Regions from separate parts of the Streptomyces sp. NPDC041068 genome, predicted to be linked through region 3. Evidence: riboswitches for the same ligand, from Rfam matches in the RefSeq annotation. Region 3 holds a riboswitch; each other region holds the start of a gene.
The links. Region 3 has a riboswitch for cobalamin ahead of AB0B50_RS10875 (ribonucleoside-diphosphate reductase subunit alpha). Riboswitches for the same ligand answer to the same signal wherever they lie in the genome.
Positions count from the first base shown of each region.

Region 1: another riboswitch for cobalamin. It lies ahead of AB0B50_RS27515 (hypothetical protein); the one in region 3 lies ahead of AB0B50_RS10875 (ribonucleoside-diphosphate reductase subunit alpha).
Region 2: another riboswitch for cobalamin. It lies ahead of metE (5-methyltetrahydropteroyltriglutamate--homocysteine S-methyltransferase); the one in region 3 lies ahead of AB0B50_RS10875 (ribonucleoside-diphosphate reductase subunit alpha).
Region 4: another riboswitch for cobalamin. It lies ahead of AB0B50_RS24510 (cobalamin biosynthesis protein); the one in region 3 lies ahead of AB0B50_RS10875 (ribonucleoside-diphosphate reductase subunit alpha).

Region 1 covers NZ_JBEZCG010000012.1:188,861-193,023, reverse strand. Annotated here, with positions in the region: gene AB0B50_RS27520 (CbiQ family ECF transporter T component) at 1-1,070, opposite strand, end outside; gene AB0B50_RS27515 (hypothetical protein) at 1,094-2,158, opposite strand; cobalamin riboswitch at 2,254-2,403, opposite strand; gene AB0B50_RS27510 (ATP-binding cassette domain-containing protein) at 2,449-3,333, opposite strand; gene cbiQ (cobalt ECF transporter T component CbiQ) at 3,330-4,079, opposite strand; gene AB0B50_RS27500 (energy-coupling factor ABC transporter substrate-binding protein) at 4,086-4,163, opposite strand, start outside.
Region 2 covers NZ_JBEZCG010000012.1:211,815-215,977, reverse strand. Annotated here, with positions in the region: gene AB0B50_RS27610 (helix-turn-helix domain-containing protein) at 1-52, shown strand, start outside; gene metE (5-methyltetrahydropteroyltriglutamate--homocysteine S-methyltransferase) at 104-2,434, opposite strand; cobalamin riboswitch at 2,600-2,822, opposite strand; gene AB0B50_RS27600 (3-hydroxybutyryl-CoA dehydrogenase) at 2,849-3,718, opposite strand; gene aceB (malate synthase A) at 3,715-4,163, opposite strand, start outside.
Region 3 covers NZ_JBEZCG010000004.1:210,983-215,145, reverse strand. Annotated here, with positions in the region: gene AB0B50_RS10895 (carbon starvation CstA family protein) at 1-10, shown strand, start outside; gene AB0B50_RS10890 (YbdD/YjiX family protein) at 7-204, shown strand; gene AB0B50_RS10885 (DUF3311 domain-containing protein) at 315-569, shown strand; gene mctP (monocarboxylate uptake permease MctP) at 566-2,194, shown strand; cobalamin riboswitch at 2,336-2,477, shown strand; gene AB0B50_RS10875 (ribonucleoside-diphosphate reductase subunit alpha) at 2,607-4,163, shown strand, end outside.
Region 4 covers NZ_JBEZCG010000010.1:333,459-337,621, reverse strand. Annotated here, with positions in the region: gene AB0B50_RS24525 (helix-turn-helix transcriptional regulator) at 189-1,049, shown strand; gene AB0B50_RS24520 (hypothetical protein) at 1,090-1,596, shown strand; gene AB0B50_RS24515 (DUF397 domain-containing protein) at 1,833-2,039, opposite strand; cobalamin riboswitch at 2,307-2,439, shown strand; gene AB0B50_RS24510 (cobalamin biosynthesis protein) at 2,550-3,632, shown strand; gene AB0B50_RS24505 (cobyric acid synthase) at 3,629-4,163, shown strand, end outside.

The sequences.
Region 1 (4,163 bases), on a different contig from region 3:
GGCCGGTACGTGCTGCGCCGCACCCGTCGGCCGCCGAGCACGAATCCGGCACCGGCGAGGGCAAGTCCCGCCAGGAGCAGGGGCGTTCCCAGGTAGGGGGGTGTGCTCGCGCCCATCGCCCCGTACAGGCCCGCGCAGACGCCGAGCAGCCCGCCCACCACGAGGGCGCCGGTGAGCAGCCGGGTGCGCGGGGCGAGGCGGCCGGTGTGGCCGTAGCCGTGCGATGCCATCGCTGCGGCCAGGGCCAGGGAGCGGTTCATCGCGTCCTCCAGGACCGGGACGACGATGCCGCGCAGCGCGCCGACGCCCTTGGCCGCGCCGCCGCGCAGCCGCCGGGCCCTGCGCACCCGCTGCACGCTCTCGACGAGCTGGGGCGCGACGGTCAGGGTGACGACGACGGACGTGCCGACCTCGTACAGGGCTCCCGGCAATGCCTTGAGCATCCGCTTGGGGTTGGCGAGCGCGTTCGCCGCCCCGATGCAGATGACCATGGTGGCCAGGCGCAGCCCGTCGTACAGACCGCCGAGCAGCTGTTCGGCGGCGACGGGGCCCAACAGGCGGATGCCCGCGGCCGCTTCGGGCAGGGTGACCTGCGGCAGCGTGAACAGGACGGTGCCGCCCTGGCCGCCGCCGAAGACGATCCGGAACACCACGCGCATGGTCACGATGAACGCACCGAGGACCAGATACATCCGGAACGCCAGGGCCCAGGGCGCGTCCCCGCGCCTGCGCACCACGACGAAGGCCACGACGGCGAGGATCATCACAAGGAGCACGGGATTGGCGGTACGACTCGCCGCGGCGGCCATACCGAGCGCCCACAACCACCAGGCACCCGGATGCACGGCACGCGGCAGCGAGCGCCACCTGATCGGGTTCTCACGGCGGCGCCCGGGGCCCGGGGTCTCGCGGCGCCGTTCGAGGGCTGCGGTCACACGGCGCCGCCCGGGGGCGGAGGCATCGCGGCGCCGTCCGGGAGCGGAATTCTCGCGCCCCCGTTCCAGCACTGCGGCCACGCGGCGCCGCCCGAGAGCGACCATCACGCGGCGCCAGCCAAGATCGGCAGTCACGCGGCGCCACCCGAGGTCGGCGGTCACGTGGTGGTGTCCGCGCGGGCCGTGCGCTTGCGGCGCCATGCCGTGAAACCGGCGCCGGAGGCGAGCAGTACGGCGGCTGCGATGCCGAGCAGGGTGCCGGTCGGGGCGCCCGAGGAACCGGCGGCCTCGACGGTGCGCTTGTCGTCGCCGCCCGTCCAGTCGGCGGCCTCGCTCGGGGTGATCACCGGGTTCGGCGAACCGGACGCGGACGGGGTGGCATCGGCGGACTTCTCCTTGCCGTCCTTGCCCTTCTCCTTGCCGTCCTCGTCCTCGTCCTTCCCCTTGTCCTTCTTCTTGCCCTTCTCCTCGTGCTCGTCGGGCAGGTCGCCGTCCTGGGGCTTGGCGTCCTGTCCGAGGCCCGCGACCGTGCCGGGCAGCGTGTCGCCCGCTCCGGTTCCGCCGTTCTGTGAACCGCCCGCTCCCCCACCGGAATTGCTGCCTCCGCCGATGGAGCCGGAGCCTCCGGGTCCACCGGAGCCTCCCGAACCGGAACCCGAACCGGAACCGGAACCGGACCCGCCGCCCGAACCGGAACCGCCACCCGCGGGCCGCTGAGGCGCCACCCGGGGCGAAGGCGCCTCGTCCGCCTCGCGGTTGTAGGAGAACGACCAGCCCTCGAAACTGCCGGTCGGCGGGGTGCGGTAGGTCGCGCCCTGCTGGCTGTAGGTCCAGGCACCGCCGTTGGGGGCGTGCCAGTAGGACCAGTACGCCTTGGTCGGCGGGGTGTCGATGCACGGCTCGCGATCGGTACCCGGCTTGCCCTCCAGACGGCAGATGAAGGACTCGCCCCACCTGTTGGTGCCGGTCACGTCGAAACCGGCCGCCTTGAGCGCGGCGAGCCCGCTGGCCTGGCTGCCCACCGCACAGCGCACGATGGTCCTGCCGCCCAGCTCGCGGAAGTCCACCACCACGGTCACGCCGTTCCCGTTCGGACAGAATCCGGCCCTGCCGCGTCCTGCGTCCAGGGCGTGCGCCGTGTCCGGTGCCGCGCCCAGGCCGAGGGCGACGGCGGACAGGAGCAGGCCGAGGGCGGCGGCGAACATGCGTATCGCGCGGGCCATTTCGGGTCCTTCGGGGCCGGGGCCCGCGCAAGGACCCAGGACACCCGTGACGAACCGGGGGCTCAGGGCTCCACGCTGCAGACCATGACAGAGAGAAGCAGTGCACATGGCGCGCCGGGCGATCCGACTCACGGCGTCGAGCGCCGCTCACGGTTGCAGGTCAGTGCCGGATTCCCACCGGCTTTCCCCAGTCGCGCATGCATTCAGTTGTCACTTCGTCAACAGACGAAGCCTTGCGAAGAGTACGCCCGGCGGGCCGGACCGGCCACCCCTTCAGGCTGTAACCATGATCACTGGACGCCGCGCGCCGCGAGGACCGCCAACTCCTCCGGCGTACGCGGCCCTTCGCCGACGCCGGGGACGAGGCCGTGCGCCCGCAGCAGCTCCGCGACGGCGATCCCCCACGGCAGGCGCAGTCCCGCCTGCGTCAGCAGATCTCGGTGGGCCAGCATCTCGGCCACCGGTCCGGTCCGCACCCCGGAGGGCGTGAGCAGCGCGGCGTCGTCGGCCCAGCGCAGGGCCAGGTCCACGTCGTGGGTCGCCATGACCACGGTGGTCCCCGCGTCCCGCAGGCGCTGCAGCGTGGTCAAGAGGCGCTCCTGGCCGTCGGGGTCCAGGCCCGCGGTCGGCTCGTCGAGGATCAGCACGCGCGGACGCATCGCCACCGCGCCCGCGATCGCGGTCCGCTTGCGCTGGCCGTAGGAGAGCAGGTGGGTGGGGCGGTCGGTCAGGGCGGTGATGTCGAGCGCGGCGAGCGCCTCGGCGACCCGCGCCCGGACCTCGGCGTCGGGCAGGCCCAGGTTCAAAGGGCCGAAGGACACGTCCTGTTCGACCGAAGCGGCGAACAGCTGGTCGTCCGGGTCCTGGACGACCAGCTGCACCGTGGTGCGCAGCCGCGTCAGACCCTTGCGGTCGTATGTCACGCGGGCGCCCTCGACCGTCAACTCGCCCTCGTCCGGCCGCAGTCCGCCGCTGAGCAGCCGCATCAGCGTGGTCTTGCCGCTGCCGTTGCGTCCGAGCAGCGCGAGGGCGCGGCCCTCCACGACGTCGAAGTCCAGGCCGCTCAGAACGGTGGGGCCTTCCTCGTACGCGTACGAAGCCGCACGCAGGGAGACCAGGGAGTCGCTCGGCCCACTGGGAGCGCCCGGCTCGCGAAGAGCACGCGGCTCGCTCATGGAAGGAACCTTTCGAGTACGAGGGTGAGGGCCGCGAGGCCCACGAGCAGGCCCGCGCTCGCGGCCACGAAGGCCCGGGAGATCCGGGCCTCGGGCACGAGGACCCGCAGGGTGCCGTCGTAGCCGCGTCCGGCGAGCCCGGCCTGCAGCCGGCTCGCCCGGCCGAAGGCCCGTACGAACGCGGTGGCGCCGAGGCCCGCGAGCGAGCGCCAGGTGGCGGCCCGTGTGGTGTGGCCGAGCCGGGCCGCCTGCGCCTGCCGGATGCGGCTCATGGAGTCCAGGAGCAGGAAGCTCATCCGGTACGTCACCAGCGCCACGTCCACGACCGGTGCGGGCACGCCCGCCTTCACCAGGCGGGGCAGCAGGTCCGACATCGGCGTGGTGAAGGCGAAGAGGAGCACGCCGAGCGAGGCCGCGGAGGTCCGCAGGAGCAGACCGCCCGCGCGTGCAGGGCCGTCGCCGGCGAGCGCCACGAACCCCTCGGGACCGCCGAGTTGGACGAGGAGGGTCAGGGCGCCGGTGACGCAGAAGCCGAGCGGCACGCGGTAGGCGCGCCACAGCTTGCGGGGCGGCACGCCCGCGGGCCCCAGCAGTACGGCGAGGGCGGCGATCACCACCAGGGCGGCTCCCGGCCAGGGCGGCAGGGAGATCGCGAGGACTGTGAGTCCGAGCCCGAGGACGGCCTTGTCGACGGGGTGACGACGGCGCCAGTGACTGCTGTGCGCCGCCGCGTCGATGGGCAGCACGCCGGGTCAGACCTGTTCCCTGTCGGCGCGGGTGTCCTCCGCGCCGCTCGACGAGTCCTCCGGGGCCTCCTCCGCCCGCGCGCG
Region 2 (4,163 bases), on a different contig from region 3:
GCCCGATCTGACCGCGTTGGGGGCCGACCTGCTGGCGGCCGTACTGCGCTGAGCGGTACGGCCGCCGACGCCCTCACTGGGGCAAAGGGTTCAGCGTCCGGTCCTACTTCGTCTGCTTCCCGACCCGCAGTTCCTCACGGACCGTGCGGGCGGCCGTGACCAGGCTGTCGAGCGATGCGCTGGTCTCGGGCCAGCCGCGGGTCTTCAGGCCGCAGTCGGGGTTCACCCACAGCCGCTCGGCGGGAATGGCCTCCAGGCCCGCGCGCAGCAGCTCGGCCGCTTCCTGCGCGCTGGGAACGCGCGGGGAGTGGATGTCGTAGACGCCGGGTCCCGCCTCGCGCGGGTAGCCGTGGGCGGCCAGTTCACGGGCGACCTGCATGTGCGAGCGGGCCGCCTCCAGGCTGATCACGTCGGCGTCGAGGTCGTCGATGGCCTGGACGATGTCCCCGAACTCCGCGTAACACATGTGGGTGTGGATCTGCGTGTCCGGGCGCACGCCGCTGGTGCTGAGCCGGAAGGCGTCCGTGGCCCACTCCAGGTAGGCCGGGCGGTCGGCAGCCCGCAGGGGCAGCGTCTCGCGCAGGGCGGGCTCGTCGACCTGGATCACCGAACTCCCGGAGGTCTCCAGGTCGTTCACCTCGTCGCGCAGGGCGAGGGCGACCTGACGCGCGGTGTCGCCGAGCGGCTGGTCGTCGCGGACGAAGGACCAGGCGAGCATGGTGACGGGACCGGTGAGCATGCCCTTGACCGGGCGTCCCGTCAGGGACTGGGCATACGTCGTCCAGCGCACCGTCATGGGCTCCGGGCGGGAGATGTCGCCCGCGAGGATCGGCGGGCGGACGTAGCGCGTGCCGTAGGACTGGACCCAGCCGTGCTGCGTGGCGAGGTAGCCGGTGAGCTGCTCGGCGAAGTACTGGACCATGTCGTTGCGTTCGGCCTCGCCGTGCACGAGGACGTCGAGACCGGCCTTCTCCTGGAAGGAGATGACTTCCTGGATCTCGGCCCTGATGCGTTCCTCGTAGCCGGCCGTGTCGATCCGGCCCGCGCGCAGGTCGGCGCGGGCGGTGCGCAGTTCGCCGGTCTGCGGGAAGGACCCGATGGTCGTGGTCGGCAGCAGGGGCAGGCCGAGGTGGGCCCGCTGGGCCGCGGCCCGTTCGGCGTACGGCTGGGAGCGGCGGGAGTCGGCCTCGGTGACGCCTGCGGCGCGGTCGCGCACGGCGGGGTCGCGGGTGATCGGCGAGCCCGCGCGCGAGGCCAGGTCGGCGCGGTTGGCGGCCAGTTCGGCGGCGATCGTGTCGGTGCCCTGGGCGAGGCCCTTGGCGAGCGCGACGATCTCGGTGGTCTTCTGGCGGGCGAAGGCGAGCCAGCGCAGGATCTGCGGCTCGATGTCCCGCTCGGCCGTGGCGTCGATGGGCACGTGCAGCAGGGAGCAGGACGCCGACACGTCGACCCGGTCGGCGAGACCGAGCAGGGTACCGAGGGTGGCCAGGGACTTCTCCAGGTCGTTGACCCAGATGTTGCGGCCGTTGACCACACCGGCGACCAGCCGCTTGTCGGGCAGTCCGCCGACTTCGGCCAGGGCGTCCAGGTTGGCGGCGCCGGCCTCGGTGAAGTCCAGGGCGAGGCCTTCGACCGGGGCCTTGGCGAGCACGGGCAGCGCCTCGCCGAGCCGCCCGAAGTACGTCGCCACCAGCAGCTTCGACCGGTCGGTGAGCGCGCCCAGGTCGCGGTAGGCGCGCGCGGCGGCGTTCAGCTCGGCCGGGGTGCGGTCCTGGACGAGGGCGGGCTCGTCCAGCTGAACCCACTCCGCGCCCGCCGCGCGCAGGTCGGCGAGGACCTCCGCGTACACCGGCAGGAGCCGGTCCAGGAGGGTGAGCGGGTCGAAGTCCGCGGCGACACCCGGGGCGGGCTTGGCGAGCAGGAGGTAGGTGACCGGGCCGACCAGGACGGGCCGGGCGGTCAGGCCGAGGGCGAGGGCCTCCTTGAACTCGGAGACCTGCTTGGTGGAGTCGGCCGTGAACACGGTGTCCGGGCCCAACTCGGGGACGAGGTAGTGGTAGTTGGTGTCGAACCACTTGGTCATTTCCAGCGGCGCCACGTCCTGGGTGCCGCGGGCCATGGCGAAGTAGCCGTCCAGGGGGGACGCGTCCACGGCGGCACGGTGGCGCGCGGGGATCGCGCCGACCATGACAGTGGTGTCCAGGACGTGGTCGTAGTAGGAGAAGTCGCCGGTGGGCACTTCGTGGATGCCGGCCTCGGCCAGCTGCCGCCAGTTCCTGCCGCGGAGTTCGGCGGCGGTGGACCGGAGGGCGTCGGCGGTGACGCGGCCCTTCCAGTAGCCCTCGACGGCCTTCTTCAGTTCGCGGTTCTGGCCCTGGCGGGGGTAGCCGTACACGGTGGCCCGTGCTGCCGCGGCTGCGGTCTTGCCGGTCACGGAGATCTCCTTCGCGAGATGAATCCCTGAGATCCCGGCGACGGGACGCGAGCGCGAAGGGGTGACGAATCGGGCGGGTACGGCCTCGCGCGGCAAGGCGCGGTCGTCCGCCTGATATGTACGCCGACCCGCCCACGAGGTCACCGGGATGTCCGCGCACGGGTGGTCCGCGCACGGGCAGTTGGCAGGTCTTCGGACTCGCGGGCACGTCTCGTCGTACGAGACACCTAGTGGCCGTCGCTTCCCAGGCCCTGTCTGTCGGACCCAGTGCGTATGACGGCGGTCGTTCCCGCTCACCGCTGCGGGGCAGTCCCGGATTCCCACCGGGTTCCCTCTTGCGACGCGTCCCGCCTGGCTGACGGGGCGAACCAGCTGCGTGGATCAGCCTATCGGACATCGCCGCACGTGACGACGTCAGTCTTCGCCGTACACGTGGAAGCCGCGCCTTGTCTTCCGGCCCAACAACCCAGCCTCCACCATCCGTTGCAGCAGCGGCGGCGGGGCGTACAAGGGCTCGCGGAACTCCTCGTACAGCGATTCGGCGATCGAGGCGACGGTGTCCAGGCCGATCAGGTCCGCGAGCCTCAGCGGGCCCAGCGGATGGGCGCAGCCCAGTTCCATGCCGGTGTCGATGTCCTGGGCGGTGGCGAAGCCGGACTCCGCCATGCGGATCGCCGACAGGAGGTACGGGATCAGCAGGGCGTTGACGACGAAGCCCGACCGGTCACGGGAGCGGATGACGCTCTTGCCCAGCGTCGAGGCCGCGAACTCCTCGGCGCGGCGCGCGGTTTCGGGGGCGGTGTGCAGGGAGGTGACGAGCTCCACCAGGGGCAGCACCGGCACCGGGTTGAAGAAATGCAGGCCCACGACCCGGTCCGCGCGGGTGGTCGCCATGCCGAGCCGCATCACGGGGAGCGAGGAGGTGTTGGTCGCGAGGATCGCGTCCGGGTCCTCGACGATCTTGTCGAGGGCGGCGAAGACCTCGGTCTTGGCGTCCTGGTTCTCCACGACGGCCTCGACGACCAGCTGGCGGTCGGCCAGGTCCTCCAGGCTGCCGGTGAACATCATGCGGGCGAACGCGTCCCGTGCCGCGTCCTCGGCAAGCTTGCCGCGCCGCACGGCGCGTGCCAGCGACGCCTCGACGCGCCCGCGTGCGGCGAGGGCCGCCACGGCGTCCGCCTCGCACACCACGGTGTCCAGGCCCGCTCGCGCGCACACCTCGGCTATGCCTGCGCCCATCTGTCCGCCGCCGACCACGCCGACGCGTCGAATGGCCTCGCTCATGCCTGTGCCTCCGCTTGCCGCACGAGATGCCGGGAGTAGGCATCGGGGGTGAAGAACAGCGGCAACTCGCCGCTGAGGGTGGTGCGTTCGAAGAGCGCTCGGATGTCGTCGAGGGGCGCCCAGGGGTACGCGGCACCCAGGGCGGCGAGCTCGTCGTCGAGCAGGCGTCGCACCGTTTCGCGCTCGATGACGCGGTGCCGCAGCCACTGCCAGATCTGCACGCGGGCGATCTCCGCGGTCGCCGCGTCCTCCATCAGTCCGTCCAGGGCGACGGCGCCCTGCCCGCGCAGCCAGGCGGCGAAGTAGCCGAGCGCGACGGCGATGCTGGTGCGCACGCCCTCCGGCGTCGGCGGCCCGCTGATGCGCCGCACCGACAGCAGATCCTGGGCGAAGACCTCCACGTCGTCCCTGCCGCGGTCGAGTTGGTGGGGTCTCGTGCCGAGGA
Region 3 (4,163 bases):
CACGCCATGACCTGGCTGCTGCGGGGGCTGCGCTGGATGCGGTGGTACGTCCGCGAGCTGACCGACGAGTCGGCGTACGACCGCTACGTGGCACATATTCGCAGGGAGCATCCGGCGGCAACTGTCCCCAGCCGCCGCGTATTTGAACGGATGCGGACGGAACGTGAGGAGTCGGACCCCAGACAGGGGTTCCGCTGCTGCTGAGCAGGCAACTCCTCCTGTCCGTTATCCGGACAGGGGTTCCAAACCGCGAGACTGTGGCTTAGATTTCCCGCACGTTAAGCATGGGATAAGTGAGGGAACGGAGCCGCGATATGTCAGATGCGCCTGAAGTGAACAGACCGGTGGTCACGCCGGTCCGTGTGGTCATCGCAGCCTGCCTTGTCGCACCCTTCGTGGCAATGCTCTGGGTGAGTTCGTACGCGAAGATCGAACCGACCTTCATAGGCATCCCGTTCTTCTACTGGTACCAGATGCTGTGGGTGCTCATCTCGACGGCGCTCACGATGATCGCCTACAAGCTGTGGCAGCGTGACCAGCGCGCCCGCAAGGAAGGCGCGAAGTCATGAACGACGGCGTCAACGGCGTCGCGCTCGGCGTCTTCATCTTCTTCTTCGTCGCGGTCACCGTCATGGGCTTCCTCGCCGCCCGCTGGCGCAAGGCCGAGAACGACCAGAGCCTGGACGAATGGGGCCTGGGCGGACGGTCGTTCGGCACCTGGGTCACCTGGTTCCTGCTCGGCGGCGACCTCTACACCGCGTACACCTTCGTCGCCGTCCCCGCGGCGATCTACGCGGCCGGAGCGGCCGGCTTCTTCGCCGTGCCGTACACGATCCTCGTCTACCCGCTGATCTTCACCTTCCTGCCGCGCCTGTGGTCGGTCTCGCACAAGCACGGCTATGTGACCACCTCCGACTTCGTGCGCGGGCGCTTCGGCTCCAAGGGGCTCTCCCTGGCGGTCGCGGTCACCGGCATCCTCGCCACGATGCCGTACATCGCGCTCCAACTGGTCGGCATCCAGGCCGTCCTGGACGTGATGGGCATCGGCGGCGGCCCCGACACCAACTGGTTCATCAAGGACCTTCCGCTCCTGATCGCGTTCGCGGTGCTCGCCGCGTACACGTACTCGTCGGGTCTGCGCGCGCCCGCCCTGATCGCGTTCGTGAAGGACGGCCTGATCTATCTCGTCATCGCCGTCGCGATCATCTACATCCCGATCGAGCTGGGCGGCTTCGACGACATCTTCGCCAAGGCGGGCGAGGCGTTCGGCGTGGTCAACGAGGACACCGGCAAGCCGCGCGGCGCCCTCGCGCCGCCCGAGGCCGGGCAGTGGACGTACGCGACGCTCGCGCTCGGCTCGGCCCTCGCGCTGTTCATGTACCCGCACTCGATCACCGCGACGCTCTCCTCCAAGAACCGCAACGTGATCCGCCGCAACACCACGATCCTGCCGCTGTACTCGCTGATGCTGGGCCTGCTCGCGCTGCTCGGCTTCATGGCGATCGCGGCCGGGGTCAAGGTCGACAACGGCCAGCTGGCGATCCCGCAGCTCTTCGAGGACATGTTCCCCGACTGGTTCACGGGCGTGGCCTTCGCCGCGATCGGCATCGGCGCGCTCGTGCCCGCCGCCATCATGTCCATCGCGGCCGCGAACCTGTTCACCCGCAACATTTACAAGGACTTCATCAAGCCCGACGCGACGCCCGAGCAGGAGACCAAGATCTCCAAGCTGGTCTCGCTCCTGGTGAAGGTGGGCGCCCTCGTCTTCGTCCTCGGCATGGACAAGACGGTCGCGATCAACTTCCAGCTCCTGGGCGGCATCTGGATCCTGCAGACGATGCCCGCGCTGGTCGGCGGCCTGTTCACCCGGTGGTTCCACCGCTGGGCACTGCTCGCCGGATGGGCGGTCGGCATGGTCTACGGCACACTGGCCGCGTACGGCGTCGCCTCGCCCACGCAGAAGCACTTCGGCGGCTCCTCCGACACCATCCCGGGCATCGGTGAGATCGGCTACATCGGCCTGACCGCGTTCGTCCTGAACGTGATCGTGACGGTGGTCCTGACCTTCGTCCTGAAGGCCCTGAAGGCCCCCGAGGGCGTCGACGAGACCTCTCCCGAGGACTACACCGCGGACGCGGGCGACAAGGGCGTCTCGACCGAGCTGCCCAAGGTCGGAGCGGGCTCCGGCCACTGACCTCGCACCCCGCTCACGGCCGACGAAGGGCCGCCGGAGGATCCGGCGGCCCTTCGTCGTGCGTACGCGAGTTGACGTTTCGGAGCATGCGCCGGGCGGGCGGCCCCTCGCGACCGACACAAGATGTGGGCCTGCTTCAGAAACCCGGCACAAGATGTATGCTCGTGCTCGCTGTCGTCGCAGGGGAATCCGGTGCAAGTCCGGAACTGTCCCGCAACGGTGTATGTGTACGTCTTTGTCGTACCCGCAAGTCCGAGGACCTGCCGACAGTGTGCCCGAGCCGCCCGGCCCGGGCGCCGACCGTCCGGGCCTCGTGGAATGGGCCGGTGGACGCGGTGAGCCGCCCTGCCCGGGTGCGCCCGTGTGTGCCGTTCCCCTCCCCCAGGCCCAGAGCCGAGCGAGGGAGAGCCACGTGACCATCGCGCCTGCCGAACCTGCGTCAGCGAAGACCGCGCCGACCGACGAGGGTACCGACGGGCCAGGGACCGCGCTGCTGCGCACCCTGACCGACCTCACCGCCGACCTCCCCGACGCCGATCCGGGGCGGGTCGCCGCCGCCGCCCTGCGCGGCCGGTCGGCGCGCGCCGACGAGGCCGAGCTGAGGGAGCTCGCCACCGAGGCGGCCGCAGGGCTCATCTCCGAGGACCCCGCGTACTCGAAGCTCGCGGCCCGGCTCCTGTCGATCGGCATCCGCGAGGAGGCGGCGACGCAGGGCGTGCGCTCCTTCACCGACTCCATCGCGGTCGGCCACCGCGAGGGCCTGATCGCCGACCGCACCGCGTCCTTCGTGACCGAGCACGCGGTCCGCCTCGACGCCCTGGTGGACAACGCGCTCGCGGACGGCGCCGACTTCCGCTTCGGCTACTTCGGCCTGCGCACCCTGCACAGCCGCTACCTCCTGCGCCACCCGATCACCCGGCAGGTCATCGAGACCCCGCAGCACTTCATGCTGCGCGTGGCGAGCGGCCTCGCGGAGGACGGCAGCGCCCGCGCCGTGGACGAAGTCGCCGCGCTGTACGGCCTGATGAGCCGCCTGGACTACCTGCCGTCCTCGCCGACGCTGTTCAACTCCGGCACCCGGCACCCGCAGATGTCCTCCTGCTACCTCCTCGACTCCCCGCTGGACGAGCTCGACTCGATCTACGACCGCTACCACCAGGTCGCGCGCCTGTCCAAGCACGCGGGCGGCATCGGACTCTCGTACTCCCGCATCCGCTCCAGAGGTTCGCTGATCCGCGGCACGAACGGGCACTCCAACGGCATCGTGCCGTTCCTGAAGACCCTGGACGCCTCGGTCGCCGCCGTGAACCAGGGCGGGCGCCGCAAGGGCGCCGCCGCGGTCTACCTGGAGACCTGGCACTCCGACATCGAGGAGTTCCTGGAGCTGCGCGACAACACCGGTGAGGACGCGCGCCGCACGCACAACCTCAACCTCGCGCACTGGATCCCCGACGAGTTCATGCGCCGCGTCGCCGCCGACCAGGACTGGTCGCTGTTCTCGCCGGCCGACGTGCCCGAGCTCGTCGACCTGTGGGGCGAGGAGTTCGACGCCGCCTACCGCAGGGCCGAGGCCGCCGGGCTCGCCAAGAAGTCCATGCCGGCCCGTGACCTGTACGGCCGCATGATGCGCACCCTCGCGCAGACCGGCAACGGCTGGATGACCTTCAAGGACGCCGCCAACCGCACCGCCAACCAGACGGCGGAGCCCGGCCACACGGTGCACTCCTCCAACCTCTGCACGGAGATCCTGGAGGTGACGGACGACGGGGAGACGGCCGTCTGCAACCTCGGCTCGGTCAACCTCGGCGCCTTCGTGGTCGACGGGGACATCGACTGGGAGCGGCTCGACGAGACCGTCCGCACCGCGGTGACCTTCCTCGACCGCGTCGTGGACATCAACTTCTACCCGACCGAGCAGGCCGGCCGCTCCAACGCCAAGTGGCGTCCGGTGGGCCTGGGCGCCATGGGT
Region 4 (4,163 bases), on a different contig from region 3:
GCGCGCGTTCTGCGTCTCCCGGCGCTCCCGTGACTCCAGAGAAACGACACATGTCAGATTGGTGTGAGCTCTTGGCTCTGGGCGGAGAGCGCATAGCATACTGCTGACGGCTTCCTGATAGGGTCCGTAAGCATATGGCGTATCGCCAGGCTTACTACAGGACCCCGTTCGACGGAAGAAGGAGCAGGATGCCCAGGGCTGTTGACCCGAGTCTCAATCGACGCAGGCTCCGAATCGAGTTGCGCAAGGCCCGCGAGAAGGCCGGACTGACCCAGCGCGAGGCATCCGACGCCTTGGAGTGGTCCCTTTCCAAGATCATTCGTATCGAGGCGGGCACCGTCAGTGTCTCCGTGACCGATCTGCGCGCACTGCTGCAGCACTACCGCGTGGACTCCCCCGAACTCGTCGCCGAACTGGAGGAGGCGGCCCGAGGATCGAAGGGGCAGAGCTGGTGGACGGACTTCTCCGACGTCCTCAACCCGACCTTCACGCAGTACCTGGGGTATGAGAGCGCCGCCAACTCCATCCGCACCTACCACCCGATCGTGATGCCCGGCTATCTGCAGACGGAGGACTACGCCGAGGCGCTGCTCGCGCCCCGCGTCCCCGAGGAGCGCGCCCGGCGCGTGGTCGAACTGCGGACGGCCCGCCAGGAGCGCCTCTTCGAAGGCGACGACACCCCCGAGACGTTCCTGATCGTGGACGAGGCGGCCCTGCGACGTCGCATCGGCACACCCGCGGTGATGCGCCATCAGCTCCAGCACCTCAAGGAGATGATGGAGCTCCCCCGAGTGACCGTCCAGATCCTCCCTTTCTCCGCAGGCGCGCACTACAGCACCCTGGGCAGCTTCGTCCTCCTCGGCTTCAAGGACGACGACGACCTGCTGTGGGTGGAGCACGCGGCGGGCTCGCTCGCCATTCGCGACGATCACGCGCTCCTGGCCCGGTACCAGGAGTGCTTCGGCACCATCAACGACCTCGCGCTCAGCGATGACGACGCGATCCGCTTCATCGACCGGGTCGCCGCCGAGGACTTCGCCACCAGTTAGGCCTGGGAGCAGGGAGCTGCCAGGCACGCAGGGAGGGACGATGCCGCCCACCGGACCGAGCGGTTGGAGTGCCGTACGGGACTGGTTCCGCACGGTCTTCCAGGGGGCGGAGGTGGCGGAGGACGATCGTCCGCCTGCGCTGTCGGACAACGACCTGCGGGGCCTGGTGATCAAGGAGGAGGAGACCACCGATCGCTACCTCAAGCTGTTGGCTGCCGAGCAGGAGCTTGAGATGGGCATGGAAAAGGCGCACTCAGACAACGCGATAGCCCGGTTCAAGGTCGCGATGCTCTGGGGTGGCTGCGCCGTGGTCCTCGTGATCCTCGCCCTCGCCCTGCTCGTCCACGCCGCACGTGGCGTGCGGGTCAGTCTTCCCAAGGGCGTGTGGATGCCCCTCAGCATCGTCGGCGCCGCCCTGCTCACCTGGGCAGGGCGGCGACTCGGAGCGTTCCTCCGTGGCCGTGCCGCCACCCGGCTCAACCGTGGTCCCGCTCCCGGCGACGCCCCTGGCTCACCAGACGAACGGACTCCGCGCGGTACGCCCTGACCGGGCCGTACCCCGCCGACCACAGTCCGATGGCCAGGGCGACCACAGCCGCCGTCACCAGCCATACGACGAGTTTGCCGCGGGATCCGTCCACCAGCAGCGAGGCCGCCGCCCCCACGACATTCGCCAACAAGCCGCACAGCAGGGAGTACCCCCAAGGAGAGGCGCCGTCGAGATGCGGCGTTCCCCTCCCTTCACCGACGCTCATCGACCTCTCCCCCGTTCAGGCCCGGACGCTATGCGCCGTGGAAACTCCCGGACTTGAGAGCGGTGAGCAGGCCGCGCCACGCGCCGCGGGAGAAGGCAAGCCTTGCCGCATCCGGATCCTTGGAGTCACGAACCATCACCCCCTCCCCGGCGAAACGCACGGCCACGCACTCGTTCCCATTCTCCGAGCGACTGCTCGTGCGCCACTGCTGCGCGGATGGGCCCCCGTCGACCACGCATACCTCCTCAGATCGAGAGGCGGCGTCCACTGGGGCGTCCCACCGTGACCGACGACCCTAGCGCCGTCACACACCGCAGCACAGGGCGCCGGGACGAACGGCCTCACATGTCCGAAACCAGGCAGCTGCCGTGCTTCTGCCGCTCTCCGATTCTCGTTTTCAGACTAGGGCGGGCGGATCCGATCGGCCAGAGGCAATCCGGTCCCGTGTGGGTCCCAACACACTCTCCCGCCGCAGGTCAACGGCGAGTTGACGGGCGTTCGCGGGGCGTGGTGGACTGCCGGGGCCAACTACGGCGGCAGAAGAGGAAGCCGGTGCGAATCCGGCGCGGTCCCGCCACTGTCATCGGGGAGACGCTCCCCGCAAGCCAGGAACTCTCGCCGCCGCATCACGTCGAACCAGGGCGCGGACACCCTGAGTGAGGACATATCGCCATGCTCGGCCGCCCGGTGCCGGTTCCCTTCCTGAGTACGAGTTCTCTCCTCAGTACGGCTGCGGGCTGAGCCCGTGAGTGCCGATCGCGACTTCGCGTACGGCGCCGCCGCCGGCCTCATCGGCGACCTGCTGCTCGGCGATCCCCGCCGGGGGCATCCGGTCGCCGCGTTCGGGCGTGCCGCGGGTGCCGTCGAGCGGGTGCTGTGGCGTGACCACCGCGGGTGGGGCGCGCTGCACGCCGTGGTGTGCGCCGGAGGCGCGGCGGGTGCCGCCGCCCTCGCTTCTTCTCTCGTACGCCGTTCACGCGCCGGATCCGTCGCGCTGACCGCCGCCGCGACCTGGTCCGTGGTCGGCGGGACCTCCCTCGGGCGTGAGGCGCGGGCCATCGGCGGGGCCCTTGAGGCCGGGGACATCGAGGTCGCCCGGGAGCGGCTGCCGCATCTGTGCGGGCGGGATCCGCAGGCCCTGGACGCGGACGGGATCGCGCGGGCCGTGGTCGAGTCCGTCGCCGAGAACACGTCCGACGCGGTGGTCGGGGCGTTGGTGTGGGGTGCGGTGGGCGGGGTTCCCGGGCTTGTCGGGTTCCGGGCCGTGAACACGTTGGACGCCATGGTGGGGCACAAGTCGGCGCGGTATCGGCGGTACGGGTGGGCTGCCGCCCGGCTGGACGATGTTCTCGGGTGGCCGGGGGCGCGGCTCACCGCGGTGCTGGCGGCTGCCGCCGGGGACTCGCCGCGGGGGGCCCTGCGGTCCTGGCGGGCGGATGCGGCGAAGCATCCGAGTCCCAATGCCGGGCCCGTCGAGGCGTCTTTCGCGGGGGCGCTGGGGGTTCGGCTCGGGGGGACGCTTTCTTATGGGGGTCGGGTTGAGCATCGGCCTGTTCTGAATGGGGACGGGCGCGATGTGCGGGTCGAGGACATCGAGCGGGCTGTGAAGCTTTCTCGGCGGGTGAGCTGGCTGGCTCTCGGAGTCGCGGTTGCTGCTCGGCTGACACGGCGCCCGGCGGTTGGGGCTGTGCCCACCCGTTCCGCCCTGCGGAACGGGTGGGCACAGCCGGGGCGGCCAGGACGGCCAGAGCGGCCAGAGTGGTCCGGACAGCCAGGACCAGCACAGCCAGGACCAGGACAGTCGCGTCAGTCTGGGAGATATTCATGAGTGGTGGGCTGCTTGTTGCTGGGACCACCTCCGATGCCGGGAAGAGTGTCGTCACCGCCGGGATCTGCCGGTGGTTGGTGCGCAAGGGTGTGTCCGTCGCGCCCTTCAAGGCGCAGAACATGTCCCTCAATTCCTTCGTCACGCGCGAAGGTGCCGAGATCGGGCGGGCGCAGGCCATGCAGGCGCAGGCCGCCCGTGTCGAGCCGAGCGCGCTGATGAACCCCGTACTGCTCAAGCCCGGCAGCGACCGGTCGAGTCAGGTCGTGCTCATGGGGAAGCCCGTGGGCGAGATGAGCGCGCGCGGCTATCACGGGGGGCGTCAGGCGGCGCTGCTCGACACCGTCGTGGGATGCCTGGAGGAGCTTCGGGGCAGCTATGACGCCGTGATCTGTGAGGGAGCGGGCAGTCCCGCCGAGATCAATCTGCGGCGTACCGACATCGTGAACATGGGCATCGCGCGCGCCGCCCGCTTTCCCGTGCTCGTGGTCGGGGACATCGACCGGGGCGGGGTCTTCGCCTCGTTCTTCGGGA